4 regions of the Staphylococcus felis genome follow, and region 1 is predicted to be linked to each of the others. Evidence: predicted binding sites of a transcription regulator. Region 1 holds the regulator's gene; each other region holds the start of a gene.
The links. Region 1 encodes Rex, which represses fermentation and respiration genes when NADH is low (regulators of the CRP and FNR family bind a similar motif). Its sites were predicted from a motif close to TTGTGAAATATTTCACAA; they were not measured.
Positions count from the first base shown of each region.

Region 2: C7J90_RS05055 (nitrate reductase subunit alpha) is a predicted target of Rex. The motif match lies at 5,763-5,780, and genes of this name have one in related genera.
Region 3: C7J90_RS03860 (DoxX family membrane protein) is a predicted target of Rex. The motif match lies at 3,887-3,904, and genes of this name have one in related genera.
Region 4: C7J90_RS10020 (citrate synthase) is a predicted target of Rex. The motif match lies at 6,532-6,549, and genes of this name have one in related genera.

Region 1 is NZ_CP027770.1:2,452,623-2,461,107, reverse strand. Features, by position in the region: gene tsaD (tRNA (adenosine(37)-N6)-threonylcarbamoyltransferase complex transferase subunit TsaD) at 1-954, shown strand, start outside; gene C7J90_RS11755 (ABC-F family ATP-binding cassette domain-containing protein) at 1,144-3,096, opposite strand; gene C7J90_RS11750 (redox-sensing transcriptional repressor Rex) at 3,249-3,893, shown strand; gene C7J90_RS11745 (YeeE/YedE family protein) at 4,559-5,635, shown strand; gene C7J90_RS11740 (sulfurtransferase TusA family protein) at 5,653-5,877, shown strand; gene C7J90_RS11735 (sucrose-6-phosphate hydrolase) at 6,102-7,586, shown strand; gene agrA (quorum-sensing response regulator AgrA) at 7,675-8,391, opposite strand; partial or broken gene agrC (quorum-sensing sensor histidine kinase AgrC) at 8,406-8,485, opposite strand, start outside.
Region 2 is NZ_CP027770.1:1,106,160-1,114,644, reverse strand. Features, by position in the region: gene narJ (nitrate reductase molybdenum cofactor assembly chaperone) at 1-502, opposite strand, end outside; gene narH (nitrate reductase subunit beta) at 495-2,051, opposite strand; gene C7J90_RS05055 (nitrate reductase subunit alpha) at 2,041-5,712, opposite strand; gene C7J90_RS12240 (5'-nucleotidase C-terminal domain-containing protein) at 5,925-8,321, opposite strand.
Region 3 is NZ_CP027770.1:812,701-821,185, forward strand. Features, by position in the region: gene C7J90_RS03845 (trypsin-like serine peptidase) at 1-503, shown strand, start outside; gene C7J90_RS03850 (FMN-dependent NADH-azoreductase) at 927-1,553, opposite strand; gene C7J90_RS03855 (M23 family metallopeptidase) at 1,859-2,827, shown strand; gene C7J90_RS03860 (DoxX family membrane protein) at 3,277-3,801, opposite strand; gene C7J90_RS03865 (hypothetical protein) at 4,079-5,287, shown strand; gene C7J90_RS03870 (transposase) at 5,654-6,196, shown strand; gene C7J90_RS03875 (IS3 family transposase) at 6,220-7,065, shown strand; gene C7J90_RS03880 (hypothetical protein) at 7,615-8,055, opposite strand; gene C7J90_RS03885 (alpha/beta hydrolase) at 8,192-8,485, opposite strand, start outside.
Region 4 is NZ_CP027770.1:2,131,908-2,140,392, forward strand. Features, by position in the region: gene polA (DNA polymerase I) at 1-1,204, opposite strand, end outside; gene pnpS (two-component system histidine kinase PnpS) at 1,379-3,079, opposite strand; gene C7J90_RS10010 (response regulator transcription factor) at 3,080-3,784, opposite strand; gene icd (NADP-dependent isocitrate dehydrogenase) at 4,030-5,292, opposite strand; gene C7J90_RS10020 (citrate synthase) at 5,340-6,458, opposite strand; gene pyk (pyruvate kinase) at 7,004-8,485, opposite strand, start outside.

The DNA.
Region 1 (8,485 bases):
AATGGCAAGCATATTTTAAGTAACAGTGTGTTAAGTCAAATTGAAAGTCACAAACGTTTTGGCGGTGTTGTACCTGAAGTTGCAAGCCGTCATCATGTTGAAAATATGACCATTATGATCGACAATGCACTACAGACTGCTGAAAAGACAATGTCAGATATTGATGCCATTGCAGTCACACAAGGGCCGGGTCTTATTGGTGCTTTATTAGTAGGGGTCAATGCAGCAAAAGCATTAGCATTTGCTCATCAAAAACCATTAATTCCAGTACATCATATTGCAGGACATGTGTATGCAAACCAACTTGAACAAGCGTTGAAATTTCCATTAATAGCTTTAATTGTGTCAGGTGGTCATACTGAACTTGTATATATGAAGGATCATTTAAATTTTGAAGTGATTGGAGAAACACGTGATGATGCAGTAGGAGAAGCATATGATAAAGTCGCTCGTACTATTGGATTATCTTATCCTGGAGGGCCCATTATTGATCAGTTGGCAGCAGAAGGTGAAGACTTGTACGCATTTCCGAGAGTATGGCTAGAACCAGATAGCTATGACTTTAGTTTTAGTGGATTGAAAAGTGCAGTGATTAACAAATTGCATAATCTTAATCAAAAAGGTGAAGAAATCGATCCGAAAAATGTGGCCACAAGCTTTCAAAATAGTGTTGTGGAGGTATTGGTCAAAAAAGCGATGCGCGCTTGTGAATCATATGGTGTCAAACAGTTAATTGTTGCAGGCGGTGTCGCAAGTAACAAAGGGTTACGCAAAGCACTTGAAGTAGAGACACAAAAAAGACATATCGAACTTTCTATACCGCAACCGAAACTGTGTACGGATAATGCAGCCATGATAGGTGCAGCGGGTTACTATATTTATCAAAAAGGGATTTTTGGAGATATGACATTGAATGGAAAAAGTAGTATGGATCTTGAAATGTATTCAGTATGAAATAGCATTCATCCAGGTTGATGAAAATCCATTTTGACTTTAAAGAGAGCCTAACAGTTAGCAAAATGACGCTTTAACTTTTGCTAATCTGTTAGGCTCTTTTAAGAAGTCACTCATTGAACATCGATTACCGGTAACATGACTGATTGGAAAAACGTGTTTACAGCAACGGTTGTGCATGTTAAATTTTTATGTCTCGTAATCAGCTAATTTTAATTGTAATGCTTCCCAATTGGATAAGATTTGATCTAGTTGGGCTTCGATTTCAATTCGCTCGTCAGCTAATAATTGTGATTGTTCATAATCATTTAAAATAGTATCATCGACCATTTTTTGGTCTATTGCTTCAATTTGATATTCAAATTGTGAAATTTCAGCTTCTAATGCTTCGATTTGACGTTCAATTTTACGTTTATCTCGGCGTATGGCTTTTTGATCTTGATAGTCTGAGTGTTCGGGTGTTGTTGCTTTGGATTGATGCGTCTTCAATTCAGGTGTTTGGGATTGTTGGTGTGCTACAAGTGCATGCTGCTCTTCTAATTTATCTAAGTAATACTGATAATGCCCTAAATAAGCAGTGCCACCATTATGATCTAAATCAAATATTTTATTGGCAAGTGCTTGAATAAAATAGCGATCATGAGAAACAAAAATAAGAGTCCCTTCAAAATTTAAAAGCGCATGCTCAAGCATCTCTTTAGAATCGATATCAAGATGGTTAGTCGGCTCGTCTAAAATCAGTACATTATTTTCTTCTAACATCAATAAAGCAAGTTGTAGACGTGCCTTTTCGCCACCAGACAAGTCGTGAATAATTTTTTTTGTATCGTCTTGAGTGAACAAAAATCGACCTAGCACAGCTCGAACATCTTTTTCAGGCATATGTTTATATTGATCCCAGACATAATCTAAAATCGTTTTGTTAGAAGAAAATTCAGCTTGCTTTTGATCATAATAGCCGATCTTCAAATTAGCGCCAGGTATGATTTCGCCCGATAGTATTGGTAAGCGTTGAGCTAAAGTTTTAATAAACGTAGATTTACCAATACCATTGGGCCCAATTACAGCGATGTGATCCCCTTTAGTGACTTCTAAATTGATAGGTGATGTAATAGGGGAATCGTAGCCAATCTCAAGCTGACGGATATGGAAAACATCATTTCCCGTATTACGTTGAAAGTCAAACTTTATATCGGCACTTCTTGCATCAAGCATAGGCTTTTCGATACGTTCCATTTTTTCTAACATTTTGCGTCTACTTTTAGCCATTCCACTTGTAGAAGCTCTTGTAATATTTTTGTCGACAAAATTTTCTAGTCGCTTAATCTCAGCTTGTTGACGTTCATACTCTGCAAGGCGCTTTTGAAAGTATTGATCACGTTGTTGAATGAACTTTTCGTAGTTACCGACATAATGCTTCACTTCACCAAGAGAGACATCGTAAATCTGTGTTACTATTTTATCTAGAAAATAACGATCATGTGAGATAATGACAATGGCCCCTTTGAAAAATTTCAAATAATCTTCAAGCCATTGTGTCGTTTCCATATCTAAATGGTTGGTCGGCTCATCTAGTAATAATAAATCAGGTTCACTTAATAACATTTGAGCAAGTGACAATCGGGTTTTTTGTCCACCGCTAAAGTCATTCACCGGTCGTTGGTAGTCTTTTTCAGAGAAGTTAAGCCCATTTAAAACAGTTTTAATCTTACTATCCACTTGATAACCGCCCAACTTCTCAAATTCATTTGAGATATTTTCATAACGTTGGAGGTGTTCTCGATACGCAGTTGTATCGTGCTGATCAACGTGTTGACTTAACCAATCAACTTCGACTTGCATCTTATCTGCTAAAGATTGATGATACACGAATGGTTTTGACATTTCTTCATACACGGTATTTTGCGTGTCTAAAGTCATTTGTTGTGTCAAATAACCGAGGCGTAAATTTTTAATTTTTGAAATATGTCCTTCGTCGTATCCTTCAACACCGGCAATCAGCTTCATTAGTGTTGATTTTCCCGCACCGTTACGACCTACTATGCCGATACGCTCTCCAGTTTTAATTTCAAAATGAACATTCTCAAAAATCGTTTCGCCATCAAAGGATTTTGAGATTTGATTCAATTGCATTAATATCATTAGGCATACTCCTCTCAATATTATATTTTACAATAAATGATTCATCTATAAAATAGTTACTGTTTTATTACTAGTTATATTCGGGTATAATTGTAAGTGTATATACTGTGAAGTTTATCACAAATATCTGAAAATGATTTGGAGGTTTGCAAATGGCGAAAGAGGTAAACAAAATTCCGAGAGCGACATTAAAACGTCTACCGCTATATTATCGTTTTGTTAACACTTTAAAAGCTAAAGGTGAAGATAGAGTCAACTCTAAAGCGATTAGTGAAGGGTTAAATATTGATTCTGCAACAATTCGACGTGATTTTTCGTATTTTGGTGAGTTAGGAAAAAAGGGGTATGGCTATAATATAGATAGTTTATTAGAATTTTTTAAATCTGAATTGAGCGATGCAGATATTATTAAAATCGGTGTCATTGGAGTAGGTCATTTAGGTAAGGCTTTAATTAGTTATAACTTCTCAATTCATGATGATATGACTATTACTGAGGCGTTTGATATTGATCCCAATATTATAGGGAGTCAAATCGGTAATGTCAAAGTTAAATCTATGGAAGAAATTGAAGAAGTTATTCAAAAACACTGTATTGAGGTAATGATACTTACAACACCAGCTGCCGTAGCTCAAGAAGTTACTGATCATTTAGTAAAATCAGGTATTAAAGGAATTCTTAATTTCACACCTAAACGCGTAGTGACACCTAATCATGTTCAGGTTCACCAAATTGATCTAGGTGTTGAATTACAATCATTATTATTCTTTATGAAAAATTATGGAAAGCAACAGTAAACGGGCGATACTAGGTTATAATTATCTGCTCAATAAAAAAGTATATTAAAAGAACGCGAGATATAGGGGCCTTTAGTCAGAATAAAAATTGTCATAACGCATACACTAATGTCGTGAATAAACTTAATCGTTAATGACAAATGATATAAGTTTATGACACTTTAGCCCCGGATAAGTCTCGTTATTTTTATGCAAAAAATCGAGCCATCAATTGGAAAAAGATGACCCGATTTCTGAGGAACATTTAAATATTGGGAAGGGAGTTTTATTATTGGAGTATGGCTCAATTATATTGTATGTACTCATAAATGAGGCTAATATTCCTTAAGTTAAATATATCAGTGCTTAACTGTAGTCATTCTTTCCGATCAAAACGAGTATGAATGCTTTTCTGTAAACCACTCTATACAAAGTTTTTAATCTATTAAGTTTATTATTATCCTTCTATCATAAATAGCTTCTAAAAATTTTATCCTCTTATAATTTTTTGCCACTATTTTAAAGATGCTCAAAAATAGAATTGAAGAACGCCCCATATAATAAACGAATCTTTTATGTTTGAATTAAAAAGTAAATAGTAGCATCCATTTTTAAAATGGCCTTGTCAAAAGGGATAATTTATTCTATAATTCATATAATGTTAATCGGATATAGGAGGGGTTTATTTGATTTGGACAATCATAAGTGGACTAATTGTAGGGGTGTTATTAGGTTTTGTAATGCAACGTACTCGTTTTTGTTTGACAGGCGGATTTAGAGATATGTACGTGCAAAAAAATAATAAAATATTTTACGCACTTTTAATTGCGATTACGATACAAGCTATTGGCATATACGGGCTTAACACTGCAGGCGTTATTCATATTGATAATGGAACATTTCCCATTATTGGTACGATAATCGGTTCTTTTATATTTGGTGTCGGTATAATACTAGCTGGTGGATGCGCTACTGGTACATACTACAGAGCTGGTGAAGGGCTAATTGGCAGTTGGATAGCATTAGCGATGTATGGTTTTTTGGCCGCGGTTTCCAAATATGGCATTTTATTGCCACTAAAAGATCAAATCAATAGTACGACTGTTACCAACGCTGATATGGCATCTTCAACTGGAATCCCCGGTTGGATATGGTTGATTGTACTTATTAGCATTACATTATTTGTCGTCGTTAAAACGCTTCGTAAGCCAAAATCAAACATTGCGATTCCAAAATTAAAGTCGCGTTATACAGGGATACGTCACCTTTTATTTGAAAAGCGTATACATCCATTCGTTGCTGCGATTGCGATTGGTCTCATTGCATTAATCGCATGGCCAATGAGCGAATCTACAGGTAGAGCGGGTGGATTAGGGATAACAACACCATCAGCGAATATTGTTCAATTTCTAACGACAGGAGATGTGTCGGTGTTAGATTGGGGTGTATTTCTAGTTTTAGGTATTTTTGTAGGATCATATATAGCAGCACGAGGATCACGCGAATTTAAATGGAGATTACCTGATAAAAAGACCATTCGTAACAGTGCGTTGGGTGGTGCATGTATGGGATTTGGTGCAGCAGTTGCAGGGGGATGTTCTATTGGTAATGGTCTTGTTGCAACGGCAGCTTTATCTTGGCAAGGCTGGTTAGCATTAGCCTTTATGATATTAGGAACATGGTTTATGAGTTACTTTTTATTTGTTAAACCATTAAAAGCAGCACGTGTGCAATCGGCTCAACGATCTGTAAGTGTATCATAAAAAAAGGAGGATACAATATGATTTATGAATTAGGTACAGTAGGAATGGTATGTCCATTTCCATTAATAGAAGCTCAAAAGAAAATGGAGGAATTAAGCGCTGGAGATGAGCTCAAAATTGATTTTGATTGTACTCAAGCGACTGAATCTATCCCGAATTGGGCAGCAGAACAAAATTATCCCATCAACCATTTTGAACAGCTCGATGATGCATCATGGACGATAACAGTCCAAAAAGTATAATAACTATGACAGGCCTCCTTAAAGCTTAATTTTAAGGAGGTTTTGATTGAATTTTTTGATACGAATGCCACGATAACCAACTATTTCTCTTGATAAGAAAAACGAATGTAGAAGTTAAGGAGCATGACATGAAAGGATGAGAATATGATAAAATAACCATTGAGGTATATTTAACGAAATTCATACGCAAATCAACTTGTGATAAGTATAGGAGGAAATGGTTAATGGAACAATGGAGTCGTGATCAACGGTATCGACCAATAGAATCAATGCCACAGCATGAATTTGAAGCTCTAAAAGAAAAGGTGGGTCTTTCTAAATATCGTCAAAGATTTCACATACAACCGTTGTCAGGGCTTTTAAATCATCCCAATGGTCTCATTTATACAAATGGACAGTATCATATTGCGCATCAATGGTTTCCACTTGGGGCAGTACATGGTTTGAAGTATTGGTATTACTATACAAGTTCAGATCTCGTTGAATATCATAGAGAAGGTATGTTATTAAAGCCTGATTCAGCATATGATAGCCACGGAGTCTATAGTGGGAGTGCTTTTACCTATCAAAATAACCTTTATGTGATGTATACAGGTAATCATCGAACAAAAGACTGGGATCGTCAAAGCAGCCAAATTGTTGCCAAAATGAATAATGGTAAAGTTGAAAAATTAAATCCACCTGCAATTCCTCATCCTCCAAAAGGCTATACGCAAAATTTTGGTTTTCCCAAAGTATTTAAACGAGATGGAAAATTATATGCAATTATAGGTGCTCAAAGAGATGATTTAACTGGTTGTGTAGTCCTCTATGAAGCAGAGCAACCAGAGAGCGAATGGAGATTTGTAGGAGAAATCGAGACAGATTTAGAAAACTTTGGGTCATTTTGGGAATCCCCAGATTTCTTTCAATTGAATGGTAAAGATGTACTATTATTTTGTCCTAGAGCGCTAGATTCAGAGGAAGAGCAATTTCAGAATAAATATTTAAGTGGTTATATCATAGGAGAATTGGACTTTGACACACTCAAATTTTCACACGGTTCATTTCAAACTTTAGATAATGGTTTTGATTTTTATGCGCCTCAGACGTTTGAAGATGAAGTGGGACGACGTGTTTTAATTGGATGGATGGGACTTCCAGATACAGAATATCCCACTGACAATGAAGGTTGGGCACATTGTTTAACTTTACCTAGAACGTTAACGATTGAAAGTGGCATCTTAAAGCAAAAACCACATATGAATTTAAGAAAATTAAGAGAAGAAAAAGAAACGGCGCTTGGCTATGCGAATAAGTTTTTCAAGCAACTGCATCCATACGAAGGGAAGCAATATGAACTTGTTGTCGACATACTCGAAAATGAAGCATCAGCAATTGAATTTCAGTTGAGAGCTTCTAAAAATGAACATACAGTCATCAGATATAATAGTTTAACAAAAGAAATATCACTTGAACGTTTTGATAGTGGTGCATTGCCGATACCTGTCAAAGGTACAGAGAGGAAAGCAACTTTGGAAACTGAATTATATCAACTGCGCATTTTTGTAGATACATCAAGCATCGAAATTTTCTGTAATGAAGGTGAACGTGTCCTTACTTCACGTATTTTTCCAAGTGAAAATGCTAACAAAATTAGAGTGGCGACTGATTCTGGGCAAGTTTATTTAAAAATGTCTAAATACAATATGAAAAGCATAGAATTATAAAAATAGGATTCTCGACAAAATGATAGGAGATCAAAATTGGGAAAACCATTTTGAAAACCACTAGCGATTGTCGAGAATCCTTACTATTTTATATTTTTTTGAGATTACGAACAGAGACATAACAATACTCGTCGTTTTTAAAATAAGCGATGCGTTCTTTAGAGTCAACATGTGAAATATTATGTCGATTTAAAACAAAACTATTGTGACAACGGACGAAGCGGTCATCAAGTTGTGCAAGTTCCTTGAGATTACCATAAAATTCAATTTGACGGTTGTCCAAATGTGCGATTAAACGGTGAGACTTTGGAGAAGACTCGAAAAACATCACTTCATCATAATTGACATAAACAGAACTACTACCGCGCTTTAGCTCTAATGTTTCAATGGTATTGTCTTTTGTTAATAAGTCTAAACGTTTTAATGCAGTTTCTAAACAATCAATAATACGCGTTTGCAATTCGTCAGGATCATCTTTAAAAATAAAGTCAAGTGCGGCTACTTTATAAACAAATGTGAGATATGTTAACTCACTGTGACTTGTTACAAAAATAATATTTCCAACAGGATCATGTTTTCTAATTTCACTACCTAACTTAATACCATTGATATCAGATTCAAGTTGAATATCTAAAAAATAGCAGCCAATGTCTGACATATTTTTAGCAGCTTCTAAAATCTCATATGGATCATTTGTTGCAATTTCAACTTCCATTGGTTTTTCTTCAATCATAATATAATTCTCAATAATTTGTTGCATTCGTTCACGTTGTTTTGGATCATCTTCGCAAATCAGTATTTTCATGTATCATCACTTCCTTACATCTCTTCATTCATAATTTCAAGTTTTTGAATAAAATATTGGTTCTCAATGGTCGTATCAAGCAAAACGTTTTCAG
Region 2 (8,485 bases), 1.1 Mb from region 1:
AACCGTACGGATTTTCTTTTTCTTCTAAATGTTTCATAATTGGATAAGTACCGTCCTCAATAATCATAATAAGTAATTGCATATTTTCTTGTGCACGTGCATCTCCATCTAAACGGACAGCATATAAAAACTCTAACATTAAAGGTAGATAATCTGATAACTCTGATGACGGCATTTCTAACCCGAACATTTCGTATAATACCTTAAGTTTTGCGAGCATTTGTCCTCGCTCTTTTTGTGTATCAAACTTATTGAAAGTCATATACAATGTCGTTTTTTTGTTAAAGTCAAATGTATCAGTATAGAGCGCTTTAATTTCTGATAAGCTCTTTTCATACATTAACTCGCGATATCGTTTCACGTGAGGATAAGCAGGGTGCGCCTCGTTGAATATCTCATCAAATGTTTGAGGGTGAAATGTTAATTTTTCCGGAAAACTTAATTGTTGGCTCATGTAACCTAATGTGTCTTTGTAGTATTCTAAAGTTTCGAGGTTAATCACGGAAAATCCCTCCATAGAAATTATCGTTGTATATTTCTTGTCCCGTTTTACCACCAGCACCTACAGGAACGCCACAGCCATCACAATTCGCTCCAAAATATTCACCACCATATCCCTGACTTCCTTGAGCAGCATACGTGTCCATATATTGTTCCTTATGAGAAGTAGGAATCACAAATCGGTCTTCATGTTTCGCAATCGCTAGCAAACGATACATATCTTTGGCTTGTCTTTCTGTTAACCCGACTCTGTCAAGACGCGACATATCAAAATTTCGTCCTGTATTTTCTGCACGCATATAACTTCTCATCATTGCCATACGTTGTAAGGACCCTTTGACTGCCTTTGTATCGCCCGCAGTAAAAAGTTCAGCTAAATATTGAACAGGTAGACGCATCTCTTCAATCGCTGGGAAGATGGCATCAGGGTTGTGAGTTGAATTTTTACCTTCAAAATAATTCATAATTGGACTGAGCGGCGGACAGTACCAAACCATGGGCATTGTACGATATTCAGGATGAAGTGGAAACGCTAATTTATATTCAATTGCTAATTTATAAATCGGCGAATTTTGAGCTGCTTCTATCCAATCTTGTGAAATACCGTCTTTTTCAGCTTGTTCAATTACATCTTCATCAAATGGATTTAAAAATAAATCTAATTGCTTTTCATACAAATCTTGCTCATTCTCTACTGAGGCTGCTTCTTGTACACGATCTGCATCATAAAGTAATACGCCTAAATAGCGCATGCGACCTGTACATGTTTCTGAACATACTGTCGGAATACCTGCTTCAACTCGAGGAAAACAGAATGTGCATTTTTCAGCTTTATTTGTTTTCCAATTAAAATAAACCTTCTTGTATGGGCAACCTGTCATACAGTAACGCCAACCACGACATGCATCTTGGTCTACGAGTACAATGCCATCTTCATCTCGTTTATACATTGCTCCAGAAGGGCATGATGCGACACAACTTGGGTTTAAACAATGTTCGCATAATCTCGGCAAATACATCATAAACGTTTGATCAAAATTAAATTTGATGTCTTCCTCAATTTTTTGAATATTAGGGTCTTGTGGTCCTGTTATATGACCACCTGCTAAATCATCTTCCCAGTTTGGTCCCCAATCAATATCCATACGATTACCCGTCATGACTGAATGCGCTTTAGCAACAGGCGTATGCTTTGAATTTTTAGCAGTCGTAAGGTGTTCATAATTATACGTCCAAGGCTCATAATAATCTTTAATCACTGGCATATCAGGATTGTAGAATATTTTACCTAAGGCAATTTTATTAATACGTGTGCCAGATTTTAGTTCTAGCTTACCTTTTTTATTAAGTGTCCATCCCCCTTTATAATGATCTTGATCTTCCCATCTTTTTGGATAGCCAATACCTGGCTTTGTTTCGACGTTGTTAAACCACATATATTCTGCACCAGGTCGATTTGTCCATGTACTTTTACAGGTCACACTACACGTATGACACCCAATACATTTGTCTAGATTTAATACCATTGCTACTTGCGCTTTAATCTTCAAGCCAATCCACCTCTTTCATCTTTCTCACTGCAACATACACATCTCGTTGATTTCCAATGGGACCATAGTAGTTAAATGAATAACTAATCTGTGCATATCCTCCCATTAATTGTGTCGGCTTTAAGTGAATTCGTGTCGGAGCGTTATGTGACCCGCCTCGCGTTCCAGATATTTCGGATCCCGGTGTTTCGATATGTTTATCTTGTGCGTGATACATAAACATTGTCCCTCTAGGCATACGATGAGAAACGACAGCCCTCGCTGTCACAACGCCATTTCTGTTATAAACTTCTAACCAATCATTGTCTTGAATATCATGTTGTACCGCATCTTCATTTGAAATCCATACTGTAGGCCCACCTCTGAAAAGTGTTAACATATGTTGATTATCTTGATACGTTGAATGAATATTCCATTTCCCATGTGGTGTTAAATATCTCAACACAAGTGCATCTACGCCACCTTTGACTTCTTTATCTTTTGTACCAAATACCATTGGCGGTAATGTCGGTTTATATACAGGCAATGCCTCACCAAATTGTAAAAAGACTTCATGGTCGATGTAGTAGCTTTGACGACCTGTCAATGTTCTAAAAGGTACAAGGCGTTCAATATTCGTAGTGAATGGAGAATAGCGACGCCCTTGTTTATTAGACCCTGGGAATACCGCTGTTGGAATGACTTCACGAGGTTGAGATGTAATGTTTAAAAATGTAATCTTCTCGGATGCTCGTTCTGCGGAAATATCTTTCAGTGTCACTCCTGTTTGTGCTTCTAAATCTTCATATGATTTTTGAGATACACGTCCATTAGATGCTGATGATACGTTTAAAATGACATCTGCCACTTTACGCGCTGTATCAATACGTGGCTTATTCTTTTTCACCGTATCATCATCCCATGTTCCGACCATGCTACGTAATTCGTCGTACTCTTCTTTAACAGAGAAGCTCACGCCATGGGCTCCTACTTTGCCATTTTCAAGTAATGGTCCGACTGAAATGAACTTATCGTGAACATCTGTATACGTACGGTCAACAACTGCAAATCCTGGCATCGTCTTTCCTGGTATAGCTTCAACTTCTCCCTTAGTCCAGTCATAGACTTTACCGTATGCAAGAGAGATTTCTTGCTTTGAATCATGCGCTAAAGGAGACGTCACAACATCTTTAAACGTTCCTCGTAAATGCACACGTGACATCTCTGAAAATGTTTTACTAATAGTTTTAAAGATGTCCCAATCTGAACGCGACTCCCATAATGGATCAATAGCCGGATTGAACGGATGAATAAATGGATGCATATCTGTAGATGAAATATCATGTTTTTCGTACCATGTTGCTGCAGGTAACACAATATCGGAATATAAAGGTGTCGCCGTCATACGAAAATCAAGCGATACAAGCAAATCTAACTTTCCAACAGTATCATCGCTCCACTCAATCTCTTCAGGCTTATCTTTTTCATTAGGTTCAGCCATTAACGCAGATTTTGTTCCAAGTAAGTGTTTCATAAAATATTCTTGACCTTTAGCCGAACTTGAGATTAAGTTTGAACGCCACACGAATAAGGTTTTCGGATGATTTTTGCGTAATCCTGGATTTTCAACAGCAAATTTAGTTTGACGTGTCTTTACATCTTCAATCGCTTGTTTTAAAATCGCTTCATTTGTAAATTCACCGCGGTCTCGCGATTCTTCTCCCCATAACAAACTATTGCGGTCAAATTGCGGGTAAGATGGCAGCCAGCCATTACGTGCTGCTAAAACGTTATAGTCTGCTGGATGTTGCAATTTAATACTATCCGCTAAAGGAGAGGCTAATCGGTCAACACCTGATTCTTCATATTTCCACTGATCCGTTGCAAAATAGAACCAACTTGTCCCGTTTTGTAGACGTGGTGGACCTTGCCAGTCTTTGGCAAAAGCAATCGTACTCCATCCTTCAATTGGACGACATTTTTCTTGACCTACATAATGTGCCCATCCGCCACCATTGACGCCTTGACATCCACATAAAATCACTAGGTTAAGGATTGAACGATAAATCGTATCTGAGTTGAACCAATGATTAATACCCGCACCCATAATAATCATAGAGCGGCCACCTGTATCAATCGCATTTTGAGCAAATTCTCGTGCCACTTGTGTAATCACGTTGGCTTTAACACCAGTTACTTTTTCTTGCCATGCTGGTGTATAAAACGATTCAGTATCATCAAATCCTTTTGCTTCAAGCACATGATTAAAGCGTTTAACACCGTATTGACTTGCCATTAAGTCGTAAACTGTAGTCACTAATACGTCCTCATCATTCGCTAGTTTAACGTGACGAACTGGTATAGGACGTTCAAAAATTCCATTCCCATCATTATCAAAATATGGAAACTGAATCGTTTCAATGCTGTGTGCTCCATTCGCAACTGTCATGGCAGGGTCAATTGCTTCACCATTTTCATTTTCAAGCTTTAAGTTCCATTGTTTACCTTCTTCCCAGCGCTGTCCCATTGTGCCATTTGGAACTTGAATTGTGTCGGTGTTTGCATCAATCACAACTGGTTTCCACTCACTATTTTCAGTCGTACCTCCAAAGTCACTCGAACGCAAAAATCGTCCAGCTTTATAACCGTTATCATCTTGATCAAGGCGAATAATAAATGGCATATCTGAATATTGTTTCGCATAATTGATAAACATTTCCGACGGTTGGTCTTCATAAAATTCTTGTAAGATAACATGTGTCATTGCTTGTGCTAATGCCGCATCGGTACCTGGATTAGGGGCTAGCCAGTTATCTGCAAACTTGACATTTTCGGCATAGTCTGGCGCTACAGAAACCACTTTTGCGCCCTTATAACGAACTTCCGTCATAAAGTGTGCATCTGGCGTACGTGTTAACGGGACATTTGATCCCCACATCATAATATAGGATGCGTTATACCAATCACTTGATTCTGGTACATCTGTTTGTTCACCCCAAATTTGTGGTGAAGCAGGTGGTAAGTCAGCATACCAATCATAAAAACTTAACATTTCTCCACCTAGAAGTGAGATAAATCTCGCGCCCGCTGCATAGCTAATCATAGACATCGCAGGAATTGGTGTGAATCCAGCTATACGGTCCGGACCATCTTTTTTGATAGTATAAATTAATTGTGCTGCAATTAATTGAGAGACATCTTTCCACTTTGCACGAATATGGCCGCCTTTTCCTCGTGCAGATTTGTATATACGCGCTTTGTCCTCATCTTCTACGATAGAGGCCCAAGCTTTTATAGGGTCTTGATGTTCTTCTAATGCAGCGGTCCACAATTCCCAAAGTTTCCCTCTAATATATGGATATTTAATACGCAATGGACTGTACTCATACCAAGAAAAAGAAGCACCACGAGGACATCCACGCGGCTCAAACTCTGGCATATCTGGGCCACAACTTGGATAGTCAATTTGTTGATTTTCCCATGTAATGACACCGTTTTTGACAAATACTTTCCAAGAGCACGATCCCGTACAATTCACACCATGGGTCGTACGCACAACTTTGTCATGACTCCATCTTTCTCGATACATTTTCTCCCATTCACGGCTTTTATGCTCCAATACTGACCAGTTGCCATTGAACTTTTCAGTTGGCTTAAAAAAATTTAATCCAAATTTTGCCATTTTTATCCTCCTCATTCCCATAGACTTTCCTAGTTATCACTATTTTACCTTTGTTCAATTTTTCACGATATTAGGGAAATGCCTATTTAACTAAGGAGAATCCCTATCAAAACAGTTGAACACCACTTCCAGTCTCAAAAAGCTTGCCATTCCAAAAAAAGACCAGATTGCACACCTTCAACTATGGCGTCAATCTAGTCTGATACTTCATTTTAAATTTGTGAATGATGACGTCTAAACCTCACTACGACCATACCTGCACCTATCATCATAAGGCCTAATCCTAGTGGTATTGCTTCATTCGTTCCTGTTTCAGGTAAAACGTCAACACGCGCATGATTATTCTTTTGAGCTGTAGAGTGTTCATTGCTAAATGTCTCGTCTACTGATGTAAGCTGCAAATGATGTTTTGATTCAGTAATCGTTTTATCCCATAGCATCATTTTTCCTGATGCCACGTTCAACGTTTCTGAAGCATTGCCTAACGCTTGTAGATGAGAATTAGATATTGTTGCAACTGAATGAGAAGTATTTGTTTGTTGCGTTGCGCTATCGTTTGAAAATCCTGATGCCTGTCCAATCTGTTGTTGTTCGACTTTTGGATGTGTTTGTATCTTCTCGATTTCAGGCTGCCCTTCTGATGTATTTTGAGATGTTGACTCGGGTACACCATTAATGATACGAACTGGTTGTGTCGTATCATATTGCGAAAGATCTGCCACCTTCAAGTAATCTGCAAAAACTTTATCAAGAGATACCCCTTCTTCACGAGGGCCGATAAACATATCATAGCCATCTCCACCTGAAGCGGTAAAATCATTTGTCGCAACATAATATGTTCGATTTAAATCAAGTGGTTCAAATCGATTTGTTTGATGATTAAATAATTGCACTTCACGAACGCGGTTCCCAGGTTCTTGGTCTAAATCATAATAAACACGAATAGAACGAGAAATCTGAAGGAACCCACCACTAGCAGCGAGTTGCTTTTGACCATTTGTTTCTACAACTTGTGCACTTAGACTTTGTTCAAAGGCTTTTAGAACATCATCTCCTTTAACTTGAATTTGTGCAATTGTATTACCAAATGGCAAAACAGTCATAATGTCATTAAGGGTAACTTCTCCTTTTTTAATTGATGCTCGAATGCCACCACTGTTCGTAACTGCAAAATCTGATGGATGACTAAATCCAGTTTGACCATATGCCTCCATAGCATCAGCGATAGCATTGCCTAGATTTGTCTCACCTGTACGAACCGCTTCACGTTCTCCCATCAAATCGATGGTATGATTTGGAACAATCACTTCTGATGTTTCCGCTAAAAATTGCTTATTAGCTTGTTCCACTTGATTTTGTAATGCTGCATTAGGAACGACATTTTTGACATCTTCAGCTGAAATCAATGACGCTTTCGCATTTTCAACATGTGCATCATGATAATCAAATGTAATTTGGCCAATATTTGCAAGTGCTGTACCAGTTTGTGCAAGGAGATCATGTCCAAAAGTTTCACCGTTTTGTAGTACAGAATGTGAATGACCATCAATGACAAAAATAGGGACTTGATAGTTTTTATTCTGACTTAACTGTTTCGTTAAATAATCACCACGCCATACCTCTTTCGTCGTTTCATCAATGCCTAAATGAGATAAAATAACAAAAATATCCACTTGACCGTTGAGCTTATCCATTTCACGTATGACACTTTTTAATGGATCTGTAAATGTCACGCCTTTAATCCCTACAGGACTTGTCTTCGTTTTGGTTTCGGGTGTCGTCACACCGATTACACCATATTTCAAACCCTTTTTTTCAATGATGACTGAAGGTTTAAAGGATAATTTTCCGTCTTTATACACGTTAGAACTTAAGATTGGAAAGTTTAACATCCCTTCTAATTTTTTCAATTGGTCATAACCAAAGTCAAATTCATGATTTCCAGCTGCCATCGCATCATAGCCGACTTCATTCATTGCTTTAGCCATTTCTTCACCTTTAGATTGATTCGAAAGAGGCAATCCTTGGAATGCATCGCCCGCGTCAACCATTAAATCAGGCTGCTTTTGTTCTTTGATTGCCTTAAGTTTAGGCAACCCAATGACACGACCATCTTCTTCCACCATTCGCCCATGTATGTCATTTGTATGTAAAATCGTACGCTTCGTATCATGAGCTTGATTGCTATTTTCAGATTGTGTAGTAGCTCGCAGTGCTGGTTGTTGTGCACCTTCAGCTTTCATTGAATCAGTATTTTGCGCTGTGTCTTCAGGCTCTATTGACGGTACTGTTTCTGATTGCTTAACATTATCTTGTTGTGATTCGATTTTATTTATCTCTTGGTTTTGATTTGCTTTGAGTGCATTTACTTTTGATGATTGCTCTGGATTGTCATTAGAAAGTTCTGTCGTTGTATCTTGTTCAGTCACTTGACTTTCTGTATCAGCTTGAGATTTGGGTATAACTGTATCAACCTTTTCTACAGTTTCACCAGATTGTTGATTTGATGGTACTAGTTCGTCTGCATGAACAGATGGACCATCGAATGCAAGTAATATCCCCATTACACAACATATCATTAGTATGATGGGTAAAATCCTATTTTTCATTTAAATCCCCCTTTTTTATTGTATTCTCATATATCCTAGCATATTTAATGAACTTTAAATTAAAGTTTCATAAAATTTATTTATGATTTACGTAAAATAGATTCATCTATTTAAAAAAGGCTAGGATATAGCAGTTTTTTCATCTGGACCAGGCTGGGACATAA
Region 3 (8,485 bases), 840 kb from region 1:
TAAAGTTCATGCCATCTAGAAACGGAAGTAATATACCTTATGTATTTAATATAAAAGATATCAAAATGATTAAAGGTGTTGATGTAGCTATTGTGCATACAAAGGAGAAACTAACGGATAAAGTTAAACCTTTAGAAATAGCAAATGAAAAAGATATTAATGATATGAAATTTAAAGACCGAATTACTACTTATGGTTATCCAGCTAAAGAATTTTTAGGCAGTAATTTTGAAAGAGACAATAGGTATAAGTTATATAAATCAGAGGGATTTTATATCCGTAATGTTAATAGTGACGATCCACAATTTTATTCAAAACTCATTATTAGAAAAGGAAACTCAGGTTCTCCAATATTGAATAACAACAATAAAGTGATAGGTATTAATCCAGGAGGAATGAACAACACTAATGCTAATATTACAATCAGAGGTAAAAATGAAATGGCGTATGCAGTTAGCTTTATTGGTTATGTAAAAGAAGAGGTAGATAAGTATAGATATTAATCATTATTAAATGAGCTTTACTAAGAATGAAGAAGTTTAGGGTGGATTTTTGTATATTAAAGTAGAGTGTACAATAATTATAAATAAGTAGAATTTTACGGAATTACTGTGTTTTATCGATTTTTGAACTGCTTAGCTATATTGTTTTGCTCGTAAAGTGGCATATTGATTTGTAAAACTCAATACTTAGTTAATTTTACGTAACATAATGTGTATCAAAAGGCACGGTTTTGAGTATGAAAGTTACAATAATTTGTGTCACTTTTTTATTCAAGAAATCACATATTTAACAATGAAAAAAGGAAGTTAATCAACAATAAATTGTTTAACTTCCTAAATTAGTATGACTAGTTTATTTGAAAGAAAGCTTCATGTGAATGAATGCCTTCTTGCTATTTTTTTAACTTAAGTCTTTTTGAGAAATTAGAATTGTTGTCCCATTTCTACTGCTTTTTGATTTGCAAGTTGTTTAATTTCTTCTGCTTTCTGAGGTGCGGCGTTGTGACCTTCAATAATAACAGTATCGTATGAAGGGACACCGTAGAAGCCCATTAATGATTTAATGTAGCGATCACCGTGTTCCATTTCAGTTCCAGGTCCTTCACTATAGAGTCCACCACGCGCTTGAATGTGAAGGGCTTTTTTGTCTGTTAATAAACCAACAGCGCCTTCTGGAGTGTATTTAAATGTTTTACCAGCAACTGATACAGCGTCAAAATAGGCTTTTAATACTGGAGGGAATGATAAGTTCCACATTGGTGATACGAATACGTATTTGTCAGCGTTGATAAATTCATCAACGATTTCACCTAAACGGTTCACTTTACGACTTTCTTCTTCTGTTAATGTTTCGCCATTTTGTAATTTGCCCCATCCAGAGAAGACGTCAGCATCGATTTGAGGGATATCTTCTTTAAATAAGTCGATGTGTACGATTTCATCTTCAGGATGAGCGTCTTTGTATGAATCTAAGAATGCTTTACCAGCAGCCATAGAAGCTGATACAAGTTCGCTTAGGGGATGTGCAGTAATATAAAGTAATTTAGTCATTTTAAAAGTTCCTTTCTATTAGTGAATGTTAACAACGATAACTATTATATCAAGTATAATAATTATATCAAGATAAAACTTCGAATTCGTAATAAAATACTCCAAATGGCCGATATTTTCAAAGTTTATCGTGAGAAATGATAAGTAAAAAAGTATATATAGTAATAATATATGTATATTTTTACAGTTTTTTACAGGTTGATTACAAAAAAGAGTAAAGTTGTTTACATAGTCAATTTTTATATTTAAATGTGCTAGTATTTGTTTAGTCAATAATGCAATACAAATTGGGAGGACTTATTTTTATGAAAAAATTAACAACCGCTACAATCGCTACGTTAGGTTTAGTTACTGCTGGTATTGCTATCCAAGGTGAAGCAGATGCTGCAGAACAAGCACAATGGATTACATCTTATAACACAACTTATTCAGAAATGACACATGATTATGTCACAATAGATAATTTAGGAAACCGTCATCATACTTTAGATGGTAATTGGGATCCTTCAATGTTTCAAAATGACGCGTATTATTCACAATATGTAGATGAAGAAGGTCATACACACTATATTTATTATTTAACTGATAACGATTACTCATTAAACCAATCACATGAATCCATTCAAGCGAATGGCTATCAAGGTTATATTGGTCAATCAGACTACGTGACACCGTATCAATCTTCATATAATAGTGAAAGTTACAATGCTGATGAAAATAATACAACGCATTGGTCAGCAAACAATACAAATCAAGTAGGTTATGGTACGCAAAATGGTAACAACACAGCTAGTCAAGCACCTACAGTACAAGCGCCGACAACTAATGGCTCACAAAATGATGGCAGTGCTAATATTAAGCCTGCTTCATCTAAAGCAACAGGATCAGCTGGATGGTTGAATAAATATCCACAATGGCAACCATATGGCCAATATCATGGCGGTGGAGCGCATTATGGTGTTGACTACGGTATGCCTGTAGGAACACCTGTATATTCTTTCACAGACGGTCGAGTAATCGATAGCGGATGGAGTAATTATGGTGGTGGAAACCAAATCACTATTCAAGAAGCAGGTACAAACAACTATCAATGGTACATGCACTTGAGTCAATTAAATGTGAAAAAAGGTGACACAGTGTCTGAAGGTCAACAAATTGGATTATCTGGTAATACAGGTAACTCTACAGGACCTCACTTACATTTCCAACGCATGCAAGGTGGTATTGGAAATCAATACGCAGTGAATCCAACAGGCTACTTAGCTTCCAAATAATACAAGTAAAAAGTCTGATATGTATCAGCAATCGAAAAACTTCGAGGTTTTCGTAAGCATTTACGAAAAATTTCGAAGTTTTTCCTTTAATGATATGTCTAGTCGTACCACGAGGGTGTTTAAATGCATTCTCGGGTATTGTTTCCTATCATTCACATATCGTGGTCAATCATGATTAGGAATCAACATGGATGTTTCTATTGGAAGTGTAATTTATAATCTTTATGCATAATACACCTCGTTAATTTAGTTTTTGTAGTGATGAATTAAATGATACGAAAGTGTCTTTTTTTAGTATAATAGTCGGTGATTACATGTATAAACGAAGTCATCTCATACAAAGTTTTATCATAAAAGAAAACGCTAAGACGAATTTTTATAATCATCTTAGCGTTATTTATTTTAGGATGTATGTTTTAGCCTCTATAGTATAGATACGATATATTGGATTAGTGTGTATCTTCAAATTTTTGAAGTCTTGGATAGTAATTGAAAAATTGGAAGAACTTAGCACTTAATAAAGATTTTAAATAATAATCGATGCCGATTTTACCACTGTTAAAGCCCCCCATAAAGATGAAGATGCCAATTAAAATATATAATGGGTTGACAGATACGGTACCTGCAAACAAGAACATAAAGTTTAATCCTAAACCGATAAATGAACCGACAGTAGTGAATAAGCCTAAAACTAAAAACAGTCCTGTCAGGATTTCTAACGTTGGAATCAAAATATTAATCAAAGGTGTCATTGGTAAAACGATAGTGTCTAAAAACCAAGTGAATACTGGATATTGAACTCCCGCTTCTGACATAACAGGATTATCGATTGCATTTTGCAAATAAGCCCCTGCATCAAAGCCTCCACTCATAACCTTTCCGAATCCAGATTTTAGCCAGCCAAATCCTAAATATAAGCGAAGCAATAATAAAATAATACTCGCAATTTTACTTTGTTGTAACCATTTAACCATAATACAGTACCTCCCGAAATAGCTCTTTCTTTAGTTATTTTTAAGTATACTTATTATATCTCTTAACAATTTAAATTATATTATAATGTGAATATAATCACAATAGAAAGAGTTTTATTTCACAAAATTGTCACAAAAGTGAACGATTGGATGATATGTTAATGTTATAGATAAAGGGGTAAAGAAGTGGTGAATGCGTATCACTGTATTTTAAAAATGATAGTGGTATAATTTTTATAACACAATAACTTTTCAAAATAATTAAGGAGTGATTCAAGTGGTTGAAGTAAAAGATTTACAAGCTTTAAAAGAAGCAAATACAGAAAACAACGAGATTATCGTAACAGAAAATATTGCTTTAGAAGGTGAATTTGTATTACAACCTGGTGTCACATTAAAAGGACAAGATGCTACAATTGAAATTTCAGGAGAAGGTCAATTAGTGGGTCTATCTACTAATAATACGATTGAAAATATTACATTACGCACTAATAAAGATAATGATGCAGTGTACTTTGATGGAACAGGTGCACAAGGTAAATATGTCTTGAATAATGTAACAACTTATGGTGCAGTTACATTAATCGCTGACGACGCAAAAGGCGATATTCAAGTAGATGTCGAAAATGTAGATGTTGTTGAAGCAAATGTAACTCACAAAGAAGAAGGGCCTCAAGGATTTGGTGTAACAGTTATCCAAGGGGGTATTACAATTTGGAACCGTACACCAGATATTCGCTTTGATGCTGAAGTGAGAGAGGTATCGGTAGGCCGTGAAGGTGAGCCAGTTAATGGTAGTGGTGTATTTGTATCAGGTACAGATGATGCGAAAATTTATTCAAAATTAATCACTACTAATAATGTTTACACAAACGGATTATTAACTCAAGGTGTTGCCAACCGTATCTCAGGCGGTGTATTCACAGTTACAAATGCGTATGTAGATCGCGTTGAAAATAAAGGATTGACTAAAACGTATGGCTTTAATGATATGGTACTCGATAACTGGGGCTATGTTAAAGAGTGGGTCGTAAAGGATGAAGTACAATCAGAAGGTACAAGTGGTATCGGCTTTGTAAACTTTGGTGATATCGATGCGTTAGATATCCAAGCGCCTATTCGTACTAAAGGAACAGGTGCACGTGGTATTAATAACTATGATGGTACGATTAAAAAATTAGACTTAGATCTGATTGAAACTCACGGTGACGGAGCTGTAGGTATTCAAATCAGTAAACCAGTAGGTCGTATCACAGTGCATAAAGATATTAAAACATATGGTGGCACTGGTGAGTCACTTGTAAAAGGTGTCATTAAACAACTATCAGCGATCGGTATTAGTATTTTAGATGGAGCTGAAGTAGAAAGCTTAGAAGTCAAAGGTAATGTGCATACACACGGTAAAGACATCACACCTGTTCAAAACGAAGGAACAGTTCGTGATGGATTAAAAATCTTAGGCGAAACTTTAAATAAATATGAGTAACTATTTATAAAAAATGAAATAGAGGAATAGTGATTTCAGAAGAAAATTATTTTATTCCAGCTAACCAGGATCACCTATTTTATGGGTGGTCCTGATTCATTAAGTCAAAACATTCTCGTGCAACGGAAGTAACATAATGAAATTCCAATGATGATGCTGTAATTGTAATTAGCATCATCATACACATACACCTATGCTGATATGTACTTCCTATAAGCTTATATATGTTAACAGCAATACTTTTATAGATTCTTTTTCAAAGTGAAATAAGTATGCAAAAATATGTAAAATCAAAAACGCAAATTTGATTTTGATGTGCACCCCAAAAGTTGGACTAAAAAATCTAACTTTATGGGGTGCATTTTTATGGGTAAACATTATAAATTTGAAATCAAGTTAAAAATAGTTCAGGAATATTTAAATAGTAGTTTAGGATATGAGAGATTAGCTAAAAAATATAGTCTATCTCATTATTCTATACTTCAAAGATGGGTTAACCAGTATTTGGAATTTGGACCAAAAGGATTAGATAAAAAATTGCAGAATAAAGAATATACTAGAGATTTTAAAGTATCTGTTTTAAGATTTAGACAAGAAAATAAATTGTCTTATCGAGAAACAGCCAATCACTTTAAAATTTCTAATCCAGCTATGTTAGCCGTTTGGCAGCGTAAATTTAATGAAGAAGGTATTCTCGGTTTAGACAATAAACAGAGAGGACGTCCTTCTAAAATGAAAAGAAAGCAGACAAAAGTTAAACCAGATAATCATTTACCATTAAAAGAAGATGAACGCGAAGAATTAGAAAGACTTAGAAATGAAAATGAAATGTTGAAAGCAGGTATCGCTTATCAAAAAAAGTTACAACGCTTGACCCAACATTACGGAAGCAAACATCCGAAAAAGTAAAGGTCATTAAAGAATTACATGAAATGTATCAATTTGGGTTAAGCCTTCTGTTTGAAGTTACAGAAATAGCTAAATCCGTGTACTACTACTGGCTTGAACGTTTCAAAAAACCTAAAAAAGATATAGATATAGTTGAATCTATTAAGCAAATTTGTAAAGAAAGTGATTATACTTATGGTTATCGTCGAGTTACTCAAGCATTGGCTAATAAAGGAATGACAGTCAATCATAAGAAAGTAAGACGAATTATGAAAGAACACCATTTAACATGTACGAAATTTAAGCATAAAACAAGAAAATACAATTCTTATAGAGGAACTATAGGTAAAGTAGCTAAAAATATATTAAAACGTCGTTTTAATACAGATCGACCTTATCAAAAAGTGGTTACAGACATTACAGAATTTAAATTACGCGATGGAACAAAGGCCTATTTATCACCTTTTATGGACTTATATAACTTGGAAATCTTAAGTTATCGTATATCAAAGCGTCCTACTATAGATATTGTTATTGAACCTTTAACTGAATTACTAGCAATGAGACCGCAACTTTTTTATCGAATGACAATTCATTCAGATCAAGGATGGCATTATCAAAATAGAAACTATATTGAGTCATTAAAAGAACATGATGTATTTCAAAGTATGTCTAGAAAAGGCAATTGCTTAGATAATGCCTCAATGGAAAACTTCTTTGGGTTATTAAAACAAGAAATGTATTATGGACAATCATTTGAAACATTCCAAGAATTAGAACAATCAATTCATAAATATATCAATTTTTATAACAATACAAGAATTAAAGCAAAATTAAAAGGCTTGTCTCCTACACAATATAGGAAACAAACCTTTGAAATCGTATACTAAACCAAAGTACAACTTTTGGGGTTCAGTACATTTTGACACTTTTATATTTTGATTTTTGTCTTTTTGAAAAACCTAAATACCACGAGTTATAATCTGAAGTATTTAAGGATCTTATTTTTAAACGATTAGTGTAAAATTCAGAGTTTTCAAAATTCAAAACTTCCCCTCCGCTTCAAATATTATTTTCATTTAAATTATTTTAGATTCGAATTAAACGTATCTATAATTATATCTTCTAATTCTAAGCCACCATGTTTTTGGCTCTGATTATTCCTTTTTAAGGTGTTAAATCATACGCACGTACAATTTCATATAGTCTAACCACTTGTAACTTAAATGCTAAACTAAATGTTCTTCTTTCTCTTGTTATAATAAAATCGTCTACTTTCTTAAATTAACAATATCTATTCTCATAGAATATGTCCAATTAAGTGTAGACGATTCATTCTCTTTCCAAAAAAGTTGAGCATCTTGTCTTTAGTTAATACAGTACTATTTGTTCGTGATTTTAGTTGTTTTCAATGGTGAGAGTTGTATAGCTTAATGCATCTATAGTGATAATTCTTTAAGGCTAACAACTGACATTTTATCTTCAATCACACCTTGCTGATTGACTTGATAGGTTAATGGTGTTGTCTTAATGAAGAGATCTTCTTTTGGGATAGATGTAACAATATGTGCATGATTAAGGTGGGGATTTTGCTTTACAAAATCATCGACCTCTTGTTTTGGATTTTTAAAGACTAAATATAAGTTAGACAATGATTCTTTATGCTGTAATTCCTTGAAGATGCGCTGGCATACTGTACAATTTGTACTTACAACCATCATATAGTTTGTTGGTGATTTTAACGTTATCGTTCGACTTAATGGAAATGAACTCGCAATAGGGAGTCCACTCATTTCACGTCGTGTCTTATTCACTTTATTATTTAAGAAGAGTTGAATAATGATGACAATGATTAAAAGTATTGCGACAATAATCCACATAACATAGCCTCCTTATCTTATCAATTTTTCATTATAGCACAGTTCATACATATCGATGTATCAAAAATATATTTCAATAAAAAAGCGATGAAGAAATACAATGGTTAGCATTTCTTCATCGCCTATTTTTGGCATATTATAATGATGCTTTTGCAGCTTCAAGTGCCTCTCTTGTGATTTCATGGCTATTGACCCAGTGTGTCGTAACATGTGCGCCGTGGTCTGCGAAAATGGACTGTACATAATCGCTTTGCGCTCTTGTTACCATCGGGTCATTTTTACCCATTGATAAGAAGACAGTCTGATCTGATAAATCAAGATTATCATCTACTGATAACGGATAAAGTGGTGCGAACAAAAGGCCTTTACGATAAGGCATAGTTGGATCAAGCATTAGGTTAATCGCAATATTAGAGCCATTAGAGAATCC
Region 4 (8,485 bases), 320 kb from region 1:
AGTAGCTTGCAAGCATTGTGTCAAATGTAATATTTTGGATATTCACACCAAGTCGTTTCAATGCTATATACGTTTTTTTTGCATCATATACATATTTTTGAGACTCGTTATCTTCTAGCCAATCTACTAAACCTTGATGTTGTTTTAATTCGCTAGGATCTAATACAACATACTGCTCACCATCAAAAATACCGAATTTTAGAATCGTATCTTTTAAATAATTCACACCTTCCATTTCAATATGAATCGATGCAACCTCTAACTTCTCAAAAACAATCTGATTGATATCAGTTATAGGTTCAAAAGATTTATGAATATCTTCTGCAGTTTGTGATGCATCTTGGTCTAATGCATCTAATAATTGACGAAATTCTAATTCTCTAAACAATTGAATCTTTTGAGTTTCGTCTTCTAAATCTGGTCGCTTTGTATCTTCTAACTTAACTGAAATAGGTGAATTACGATTAATCGTCGCTAATTTCTTGCTAATCAAAGCATCTTCTTGACTGTTTTGGAGTTTTTCTTTTAATTTTTTACCAGAAACTTCGTCAATATTGTCATATACACCTTCAACTGAATTAAATTGATGCAATAATTTTAACGCTGTTTTCTCACCGACTCCCGCAACTCCAGGAATGTTATCAGAGGTGTCTCCCATTAATCCTTTCAAATCTATAATTTGACTCGGTACTAACCCATTATATTTTTCAGAGATGAACTCTGGCGTATAATGGTCCACGTCAGTAATACCTTTTTTAGTGTAATAAATCGTAACATTTTGTGAAGCAAGTTGCGTTAAATCACGATCACCTGTGATAACAATGGTTTGCATGCCTTGCTCATCTGCTTCACGGCTCAACGTTCCAATAATATCATCCGCTTCATAATTTTCTAACTCATAACTTTGAATTTGATACGCCTCTAGTAATTGACGAATATATGGAAATTGTTCACTTAATTCTGGTGGTGTTTTTTGGCGACCTCCTTTGTAATCTTGATAAGTCTCATGACGAAATGTCGTTTTTCCAGCATCGAATGCGACTAGAAAATGTGAGGGTTTTTCCTCTTTCAATATTTTTTCGAGTAATCGAGCAAATCCGTATACAGCGTTCGTATGTATACCTGCTTTGTTTTGTAATAATGGCAACGCATAAAATGCCCTAAAACTTAAACTATTACCATCAATTAAAATTAGTTTATCCACGCTTTTCCCTCCAACACCGTTTGTTTATATTTTATCACAGAACTCGTTTTATCCATATCATATGCCATTGTGGTACTTATCCTTAAGTCACTTGTACAAGAAAAGGCGACTTAAAATAGATAATCAACCTATATTAAGCCACCATGTATTAAAATATAAAACGCACCTAAAAAACTAGCTTGGTAAAATCACTCTAAATGTAGATCCAACATTTAGTTCAGATTCAACTTCAATATGGCCACCATACCCTTCAACGATATGCTTAGTAATCGATAAACCGAGTCCAGTACCTCCAGAATCACGACTTCTAGCTTTATCAACACGATAAAATCGTTCAAATATTCTATACTTATCTTCTTCTCTCATGCCGATGCCTTCATCAATCACTTCAATAATTTGGCTATTCGTTACATTATATACACGTAAAGTAACGGTTTTATGCGGAGAAGAATAGTTAATTGCATTTGACAATAGATTAACAATGACTTGTGATATTTTATTTTCATCAGCCATTGCTAAAACATTTTTTTGAACCGCATTTTTCAAGGTAATGAATTTATCATCAGCAATAGGTTTGATAACTGACAACGACGATTCTGCCACCTGTGATAAATTAATCTGATGTTTTTCTAAAGTCGAAGTCTGTTCAATCTTAGACAAATCTAACAAATCTTCTACTAATGATTGAATTCGGTTAGATTCTTTTAAAATAATACCTAAAAACATGTCTAGAGATTCAGGATCATTTTTAGCACCGTCAATTAATGTCTCTGTAAATCCTTTCATTGATGTAATCGGCGTCTTTAGCTCATGAGAAACATTCGCAACAAAATCACGTCTTAAATTTTCGAGTTTTTTTAATTTAGTGATATCATGTAAAACAACGACCATACCCTCAAGTTTCTTTCTTGTACGAGATAAGATTGGAACACAAGATGTATCAAAAAACTTTTGATGTATATTATTAACATAAAGTTCAACTTGACCATGAACAGCCTGTTCCGTTCTGAATCCCTCGACTACCAGTTTTTTTAAAGTATCATTTAAAAATTGTTGATAATTTTTGTTTTCAACATTGTCACTCTGATTAAATATTTCATAGTACGTTTGATTAGCGACTACAATCTTTCCATTTTTATTGATCATTAATACTGCGCTTGGAATATTTTCTAAGGTTGTCACTAATCGATTACGTTGAATTTTTTGCGCACGATTTAGCGCTTCCAATCGTCTTGCCAAAACATTGATAGTGACATATAAATCTTTTGTTTCTTTGACACTACTCTCAGGTACACGTACTTTATAGTTACCTTCCGTTAATAAAGATGCAGCATATGATACCTCGTTAATCGGTTGAATATATGTACGATTAATATAACGCACTGAAAAATATATGAGCGCAATGATAAACATCCCAACCAAGATGAGATATTTCCAAAACTCTAATTGCAAGTTATAAACCATTGTATATTTACCACTAATTAATATTGTAACGTCATTATTCTTATAACCGAATAAATACTCCCCTTTTTTACCATTTAAAATATAGGCACTTGTTTCTGTCGATAACTGATTAGTGATTTCGCGTTCCCGTTTTTCTATTGAATAATTATCACTCGAATTAAACTTATATTTACGATTGCCTTCTATGATAAGCATATTAGCTTTATAAATATCAGACAACAGTTGAATTCGAGCATCATTATTTTCGTAGTGTAATGACAGAATTTGTTGTGATTGTTTCGTTAATTCATTTTTTTGATCTTCAACTGAGATGGTATAAATCGCATTATGTACAATAAATCCTAATAGAAGAAAACTTACAACAGTAATTGTTGTAAGTATTATTAATAATTTATGATAAAATTTAAGCATTTATTTAGGTCTCTCCAATTTATAGCCTAAACCACGAACCGTTTTAATAAATTGAGGTTGTTTAGGATTTTCTTCAAGTTTATCACGCAAATGGCTTATATGTACATCTACTATACGAGAATCCCCTGCAAATTCATAGTTCCAAACTGAGTTTAACATATGCTCTCTAGTAATAACACGTCCTTGTCTTTCAACTAGATAGAGTAATAGTTCAAATTCTTTAGGAGTCAGCTCAAGCAATTCATCGTTGCGATACACCTCAAAGAAGTCCGGCCGAATTCTTATCGCCCCAATGACAATATCTTCATCTTGTTCGGAGCTATTTGCAACTTGTGTATATGAAGAGCGTCGCAAAATCGCTTTAACACGTGCAACAACTTCTCTTGGCGAAAAAGGTTTTGTCATATAGTCATCCGCACCTAGCTCAAGACCTAAAACACGATCAAATTCATCGTCTTTAGCTGTTAACATTAATATAGGGACTTGATTCTTGTCAGACCTTATAGTCTTACACACTTCAATACCATCTTTTTTAGGCAACATAACATCTAATACAATAAGATCTGGTTTTGTTTCTTCAACTTTTATTAACGCTTCTTCACCATCTTGAGCAATTTCCACAATATACCCTGCTTGTTCAAGATTGTATTTTAATAATGTAACAATGGATTGTTCGTCATCAACAACAAGCACTCTTTGAGCCATGACGTTACCTCCTAATCATCTTTTTCTTCATTATAACTTAAAATCAACTTAAAAATCATATGTCATTAAGTGATTTTACAGTATCTTAATACAATCATTACATAAAGTTAAAGTTATATTCAATTTCTCTTTTAAATTGATAATATTTAAGCCCTTTGATTAACAACTTGATAATTATATTAAAAAAAGGATAAGATTGACCTTTTTTGGCAATCTTATCCGAAATTGATTAAGCTATAGATTTATTACAAATTTTGTATTAATGCATCTGCAAATTCAGATGTTTTAACTTCAGTCGCACCTTCCATTAAACGAGCAAAATCATACGTTACTACTTTTGAAGCAATCGTTTTTTCAACTGATTGCGTGATTAAATCTGCAGCTTCTTGCCAACCTAAATGTTCTAACATAAGCACACCTGAAAGTAATACAGACGATGGATTAACTTTATTTAATCCTGCGTATTTTGGTGCTGTACCGTGAGTCGCTTCAAAAATGGCATGTCCTGTTTCGTAGTTGATATTGGCACCTGGTGCAATTCCTATACCACCGACTTGAGCAGCAAGAGCATCAGAAATGTAATCACCATTTAAATTCATTGTCGCAACTACATCATGATCTTCTGGGCGAGTTAAAATTTGTTGTAAGAAAATGTCAGCAATTGAATCTTTAATTACAATTTTACCGTCTTTAACCGCTTGATCTTGAGCAGCATTTGCTTCGTCTTTACCTTTTTCATCAACGATTTTGTCATATTGTTGCCAAGTAAACACTTTATCTCCGAATTCTCTTTCAGCTAAATCATAACCCCATTGTTTAAATGCACCTTCAGTAAATTTCATAATGTTACCTTTATGCACTAACGTCACAGTTTTTCGGTTATTATCTAAAGCATATTGAATCGCTGAGCGAACGAGTCTTTCAGTTCCTTCTTTAGAAACTGGTTTGATACCAATTCCTGACGTTTCAGGGAATCGGATATTTTTAGCTCCCATTTCATTTTGTAAAAATTCGATGACTTTTTTAACTTCATCAGAACCCTCTTTGAACTCAATACCAGCATAGATATCTTCTGTATTTTCACGGAAAATCACCATGTCAACATCTTCTGGTCGTTTAACAGGAGATGGTACACCTTGGAACCATCTTACAGGACGTAAACATGTAAACAAGTCTAATTCTTGACGTAAAGCAACGTTTAAAGAACGAATCCCCCCACCAATCGGTGTTGTAAGTGGGCCTTTAATAGCGATTAAATATGACTTAATCGTATCTAAAGTTTCTGCTGGAAGCCATTCTCCAGTTTCATCAAATGCTTTTTGACCTGCTAAAACTTCTTTCCACGCTATTTTTTTGTCACCGTTATATGCTTTTTTGACAGCTTCATCAATAACGCGACTTGCTGCACTCCAAATATCCGGGCCTATACCGTCACCAATAATAAATGGGATAATAGGTTCATTTGGTACTTGTAATCCACTTTCAGTTTTTATAATTTTTTCACTCATCGTTTGAATACCTCCACTAATAGCTTTTATGATTAAACATTTTATAATTAACGTTCATCAATTGATGTGTATTTACGATCAACTTCACCAACATAAGTTGCACGAGGACGCATAATTCTGTTGTCTCTTAATTGTTCAAGAATATGCGCTGTCCAACCAGCTGTTCTACTGACTGCAAAAATTGGTGTAAACAAATCATATTCAATATTCATACTATGATAGACAGTCGCACTGAAGAAATCGACATTTGGAAGCAGTCCTTTTTTGTCTTTCATAATATCAGCAATTTTAACTGACATTTCGAATAGTTCTTTTTGACCTGTTTCTTCTGTTATTTTACGACTCATTTCTTTTAAATACTTCGCTCTTGGGTCTCCGTTTTTGTATACTCTGTGACCAAAGCCCATCACTTTTTCTTTATTTTCAAATGCTTTTTCCAAATATGGTTCAACATTATCAATTGAACCAATTTCTTTTAGCATTTTCATTACTCGTTCATTCGCACCGCCATGTAGAGGTCCCTTTAATGAACCAACAGCTGCAGTAATTCCTGAATACATATCTGATAGTGATGATACTGCACAACGCGCTGTAAATGCTGAAGCGTTTAGTTCATGGTCAGCATGCAAAATTAGCGCTTTATTAAATCCTTCAACCTCTACATCAGTAGGTTTTTCCCCTCTTAACATATACAGAAAATTCGCTGCATAACTCAATGATGCATCTGGTTTAACAGGCTCTTTTCCTTCTCGTACGCGTGCAAATGACGTCACTAGCGATGCTATTTTAGCTTGAATTCTAATCGCCCGTTCTTGCAATGCACTTTCATCATTGTCATCAGCATGTTCATCAAAATGTGCAAGATAAGATACTGATGTTCGTAATGCTGTCATTGGGTGAACTTCATCCGTCGCATACTCTTCAAAATGACTGTACATGCGTGGATTCAAAGTCATATATTTATATAACTTTTCTTTTAATTCAGTCAATTCTTTTTGATTCGGCAAACGGTAATTCCACAACAAGAAAATAATCTCTTCAAATTCAGCATTTTCAGTTAAATCATCTATGTCATAGCCTGCATAAGTGAGCTGACTATCGATAATAGAACTGATTTTAGTTTCTGCTGCGATTACCCCTTCAAGACCTTTCTTTAATTCTGCCATAATAATTTCCCCTTTACTTTATATTCGTTCTTTATAATGGCTTTCAATATCATTATAGCCAATAAATATATATTTGTGAACATTTTAAGAACTCCTAAATTCTGAATTATCAAACATTAATGGTGTGTAAATTTCTAAATATATCCTAAAAATCGCATGACATAAGGGTTTATCATTTTTAAATTACGCTTTTATATAAGACTATCATCATCATTCGCATTATTTATCAATATCAATAAAAAGAATTGATAGCGATTGATTTGTTTTTAATTAACACTAATATTGTAAAAATAACATATCATTCAACTGTATGTTTGTCGATTAACGCTTATATTATGTAATACCGCATGCTGCAGTTAGGATATATCTTTTATCATTTTCTCTTAAAATTATTTTATTTTCAATTATTATGTATAGAGAAGAAAATAATAACTTTCATGAAGAACATTGTCTAGGCTATTTTTCTCATGATATGATTAGGAATTAAAAAAGACGAATGCGCATATTATACGAATTCGTCTTCAATGTTTGGGCTTTATGTTTGATTATAGTACGTTAGCGTAGCCCTCGAATATTTTACCTTGTGCAGAATCTACTGTAACAAGTATATCATTTGGTATTTGTTTTGTTACATTGTTAACGCCAACAATTGTAGGGATACCTTTTTCTAAACCGATGATGGCACTTGGAGATGTTAATCCCCCTTCTTCAGTAACAAGTCCTGCAGCTTGATCAAGGAACGGTACAATTTCATTATCTACTGAAGGTGTGATAATAATAGCATTTCTAAGGTCTTTGCCTTCAAGATCTTGTGCTGTTTCAGCTACAACTGTACGCCCACAAACTGATGAACGACCAATACCTTGACCACTAGCGATATCTTCCCCGATTAAATGAAGCTTCATTAAATTAGTTGTTCCAGATTCACCAGTAGGCACACCTGCAGTTATGATGATTAAATCACCATTTTGAACGCGTTCTGTTTCAATCGCAGTTGCTACAGCATTGTTGAGTAGTTCGTCTGTCGTATAATTTCCTTCACGTACAACAGGATAAACACCCCAAACTAAACTACATTGACGTGCAGTTGTTTCAAATGGTGTTACCGCTATAACGTCTGACTTTGGACGGTATTTTGAAATCGTACGTGCTGTATTACCGCTTTCTGTTGATGCTAAAATGGCCTTAACATTTAAATTGAGCGCTGTATGAGCCACTGATACCCCAATTGCATTGACAAGTGATGTTTCAACTAGTTTAGTGCGGTCAGAAAGTAATTTTTTATAATCTTGTGCTTGTTCAGCTGCACAAGCGATACTGTTCATAGCTTTAACAGCTTCTTCAGGATATGCACCTGCTGCTGTTTCGCCCGATAACATAACAGCATCTGTACCATCATAAATCGCATTAGCAACGTCTGATGCTTCTGCTCGAGTAGCACGTGGATTACGTTGCATTGAGTCAAGCATTTGCGTTGCAGTAATGACAGGTTTACCTAACTTATTACATTTTCGGATTAAGTCTTTTTGCACAATTGGTACTGTTTCTGGTGGTATTTCAACACCCATATCGCCACGAGCAACCATTAGTCCGTCAGATACTTCAAGAATATCGTCTATATTATCAATACCTTCTTGATTTTCGATTTTTGGAATAATACTAATGTTTTGATTATTGACATCTTCTAAAATTTTACGAATCTCAAGAACATCACTCGCACGACGTACAAAACTTGCTGCTATAAAGTCAACATCTTGTTCAATCCCAAAACGAATATCTTCTGCGTCTTTTTCTGTTATACCTGGTAAGTTTACTTTAACACCTGGTAAGTTAACACCTTTTTTATTCTTTAATTCACCAGTGTTTAAAACTTCACATAAAATCTCGCCACTATTTTCGTGAATTTCTTTAACTTTTAATTCGATTAATCCATCATCTAATAAAATAAATGAACCAACATGAATATCATTAATTAATTCAGGATATGTTACAGAAAATTTCTCAGGTGTGCCTTCTACTTGTGACAT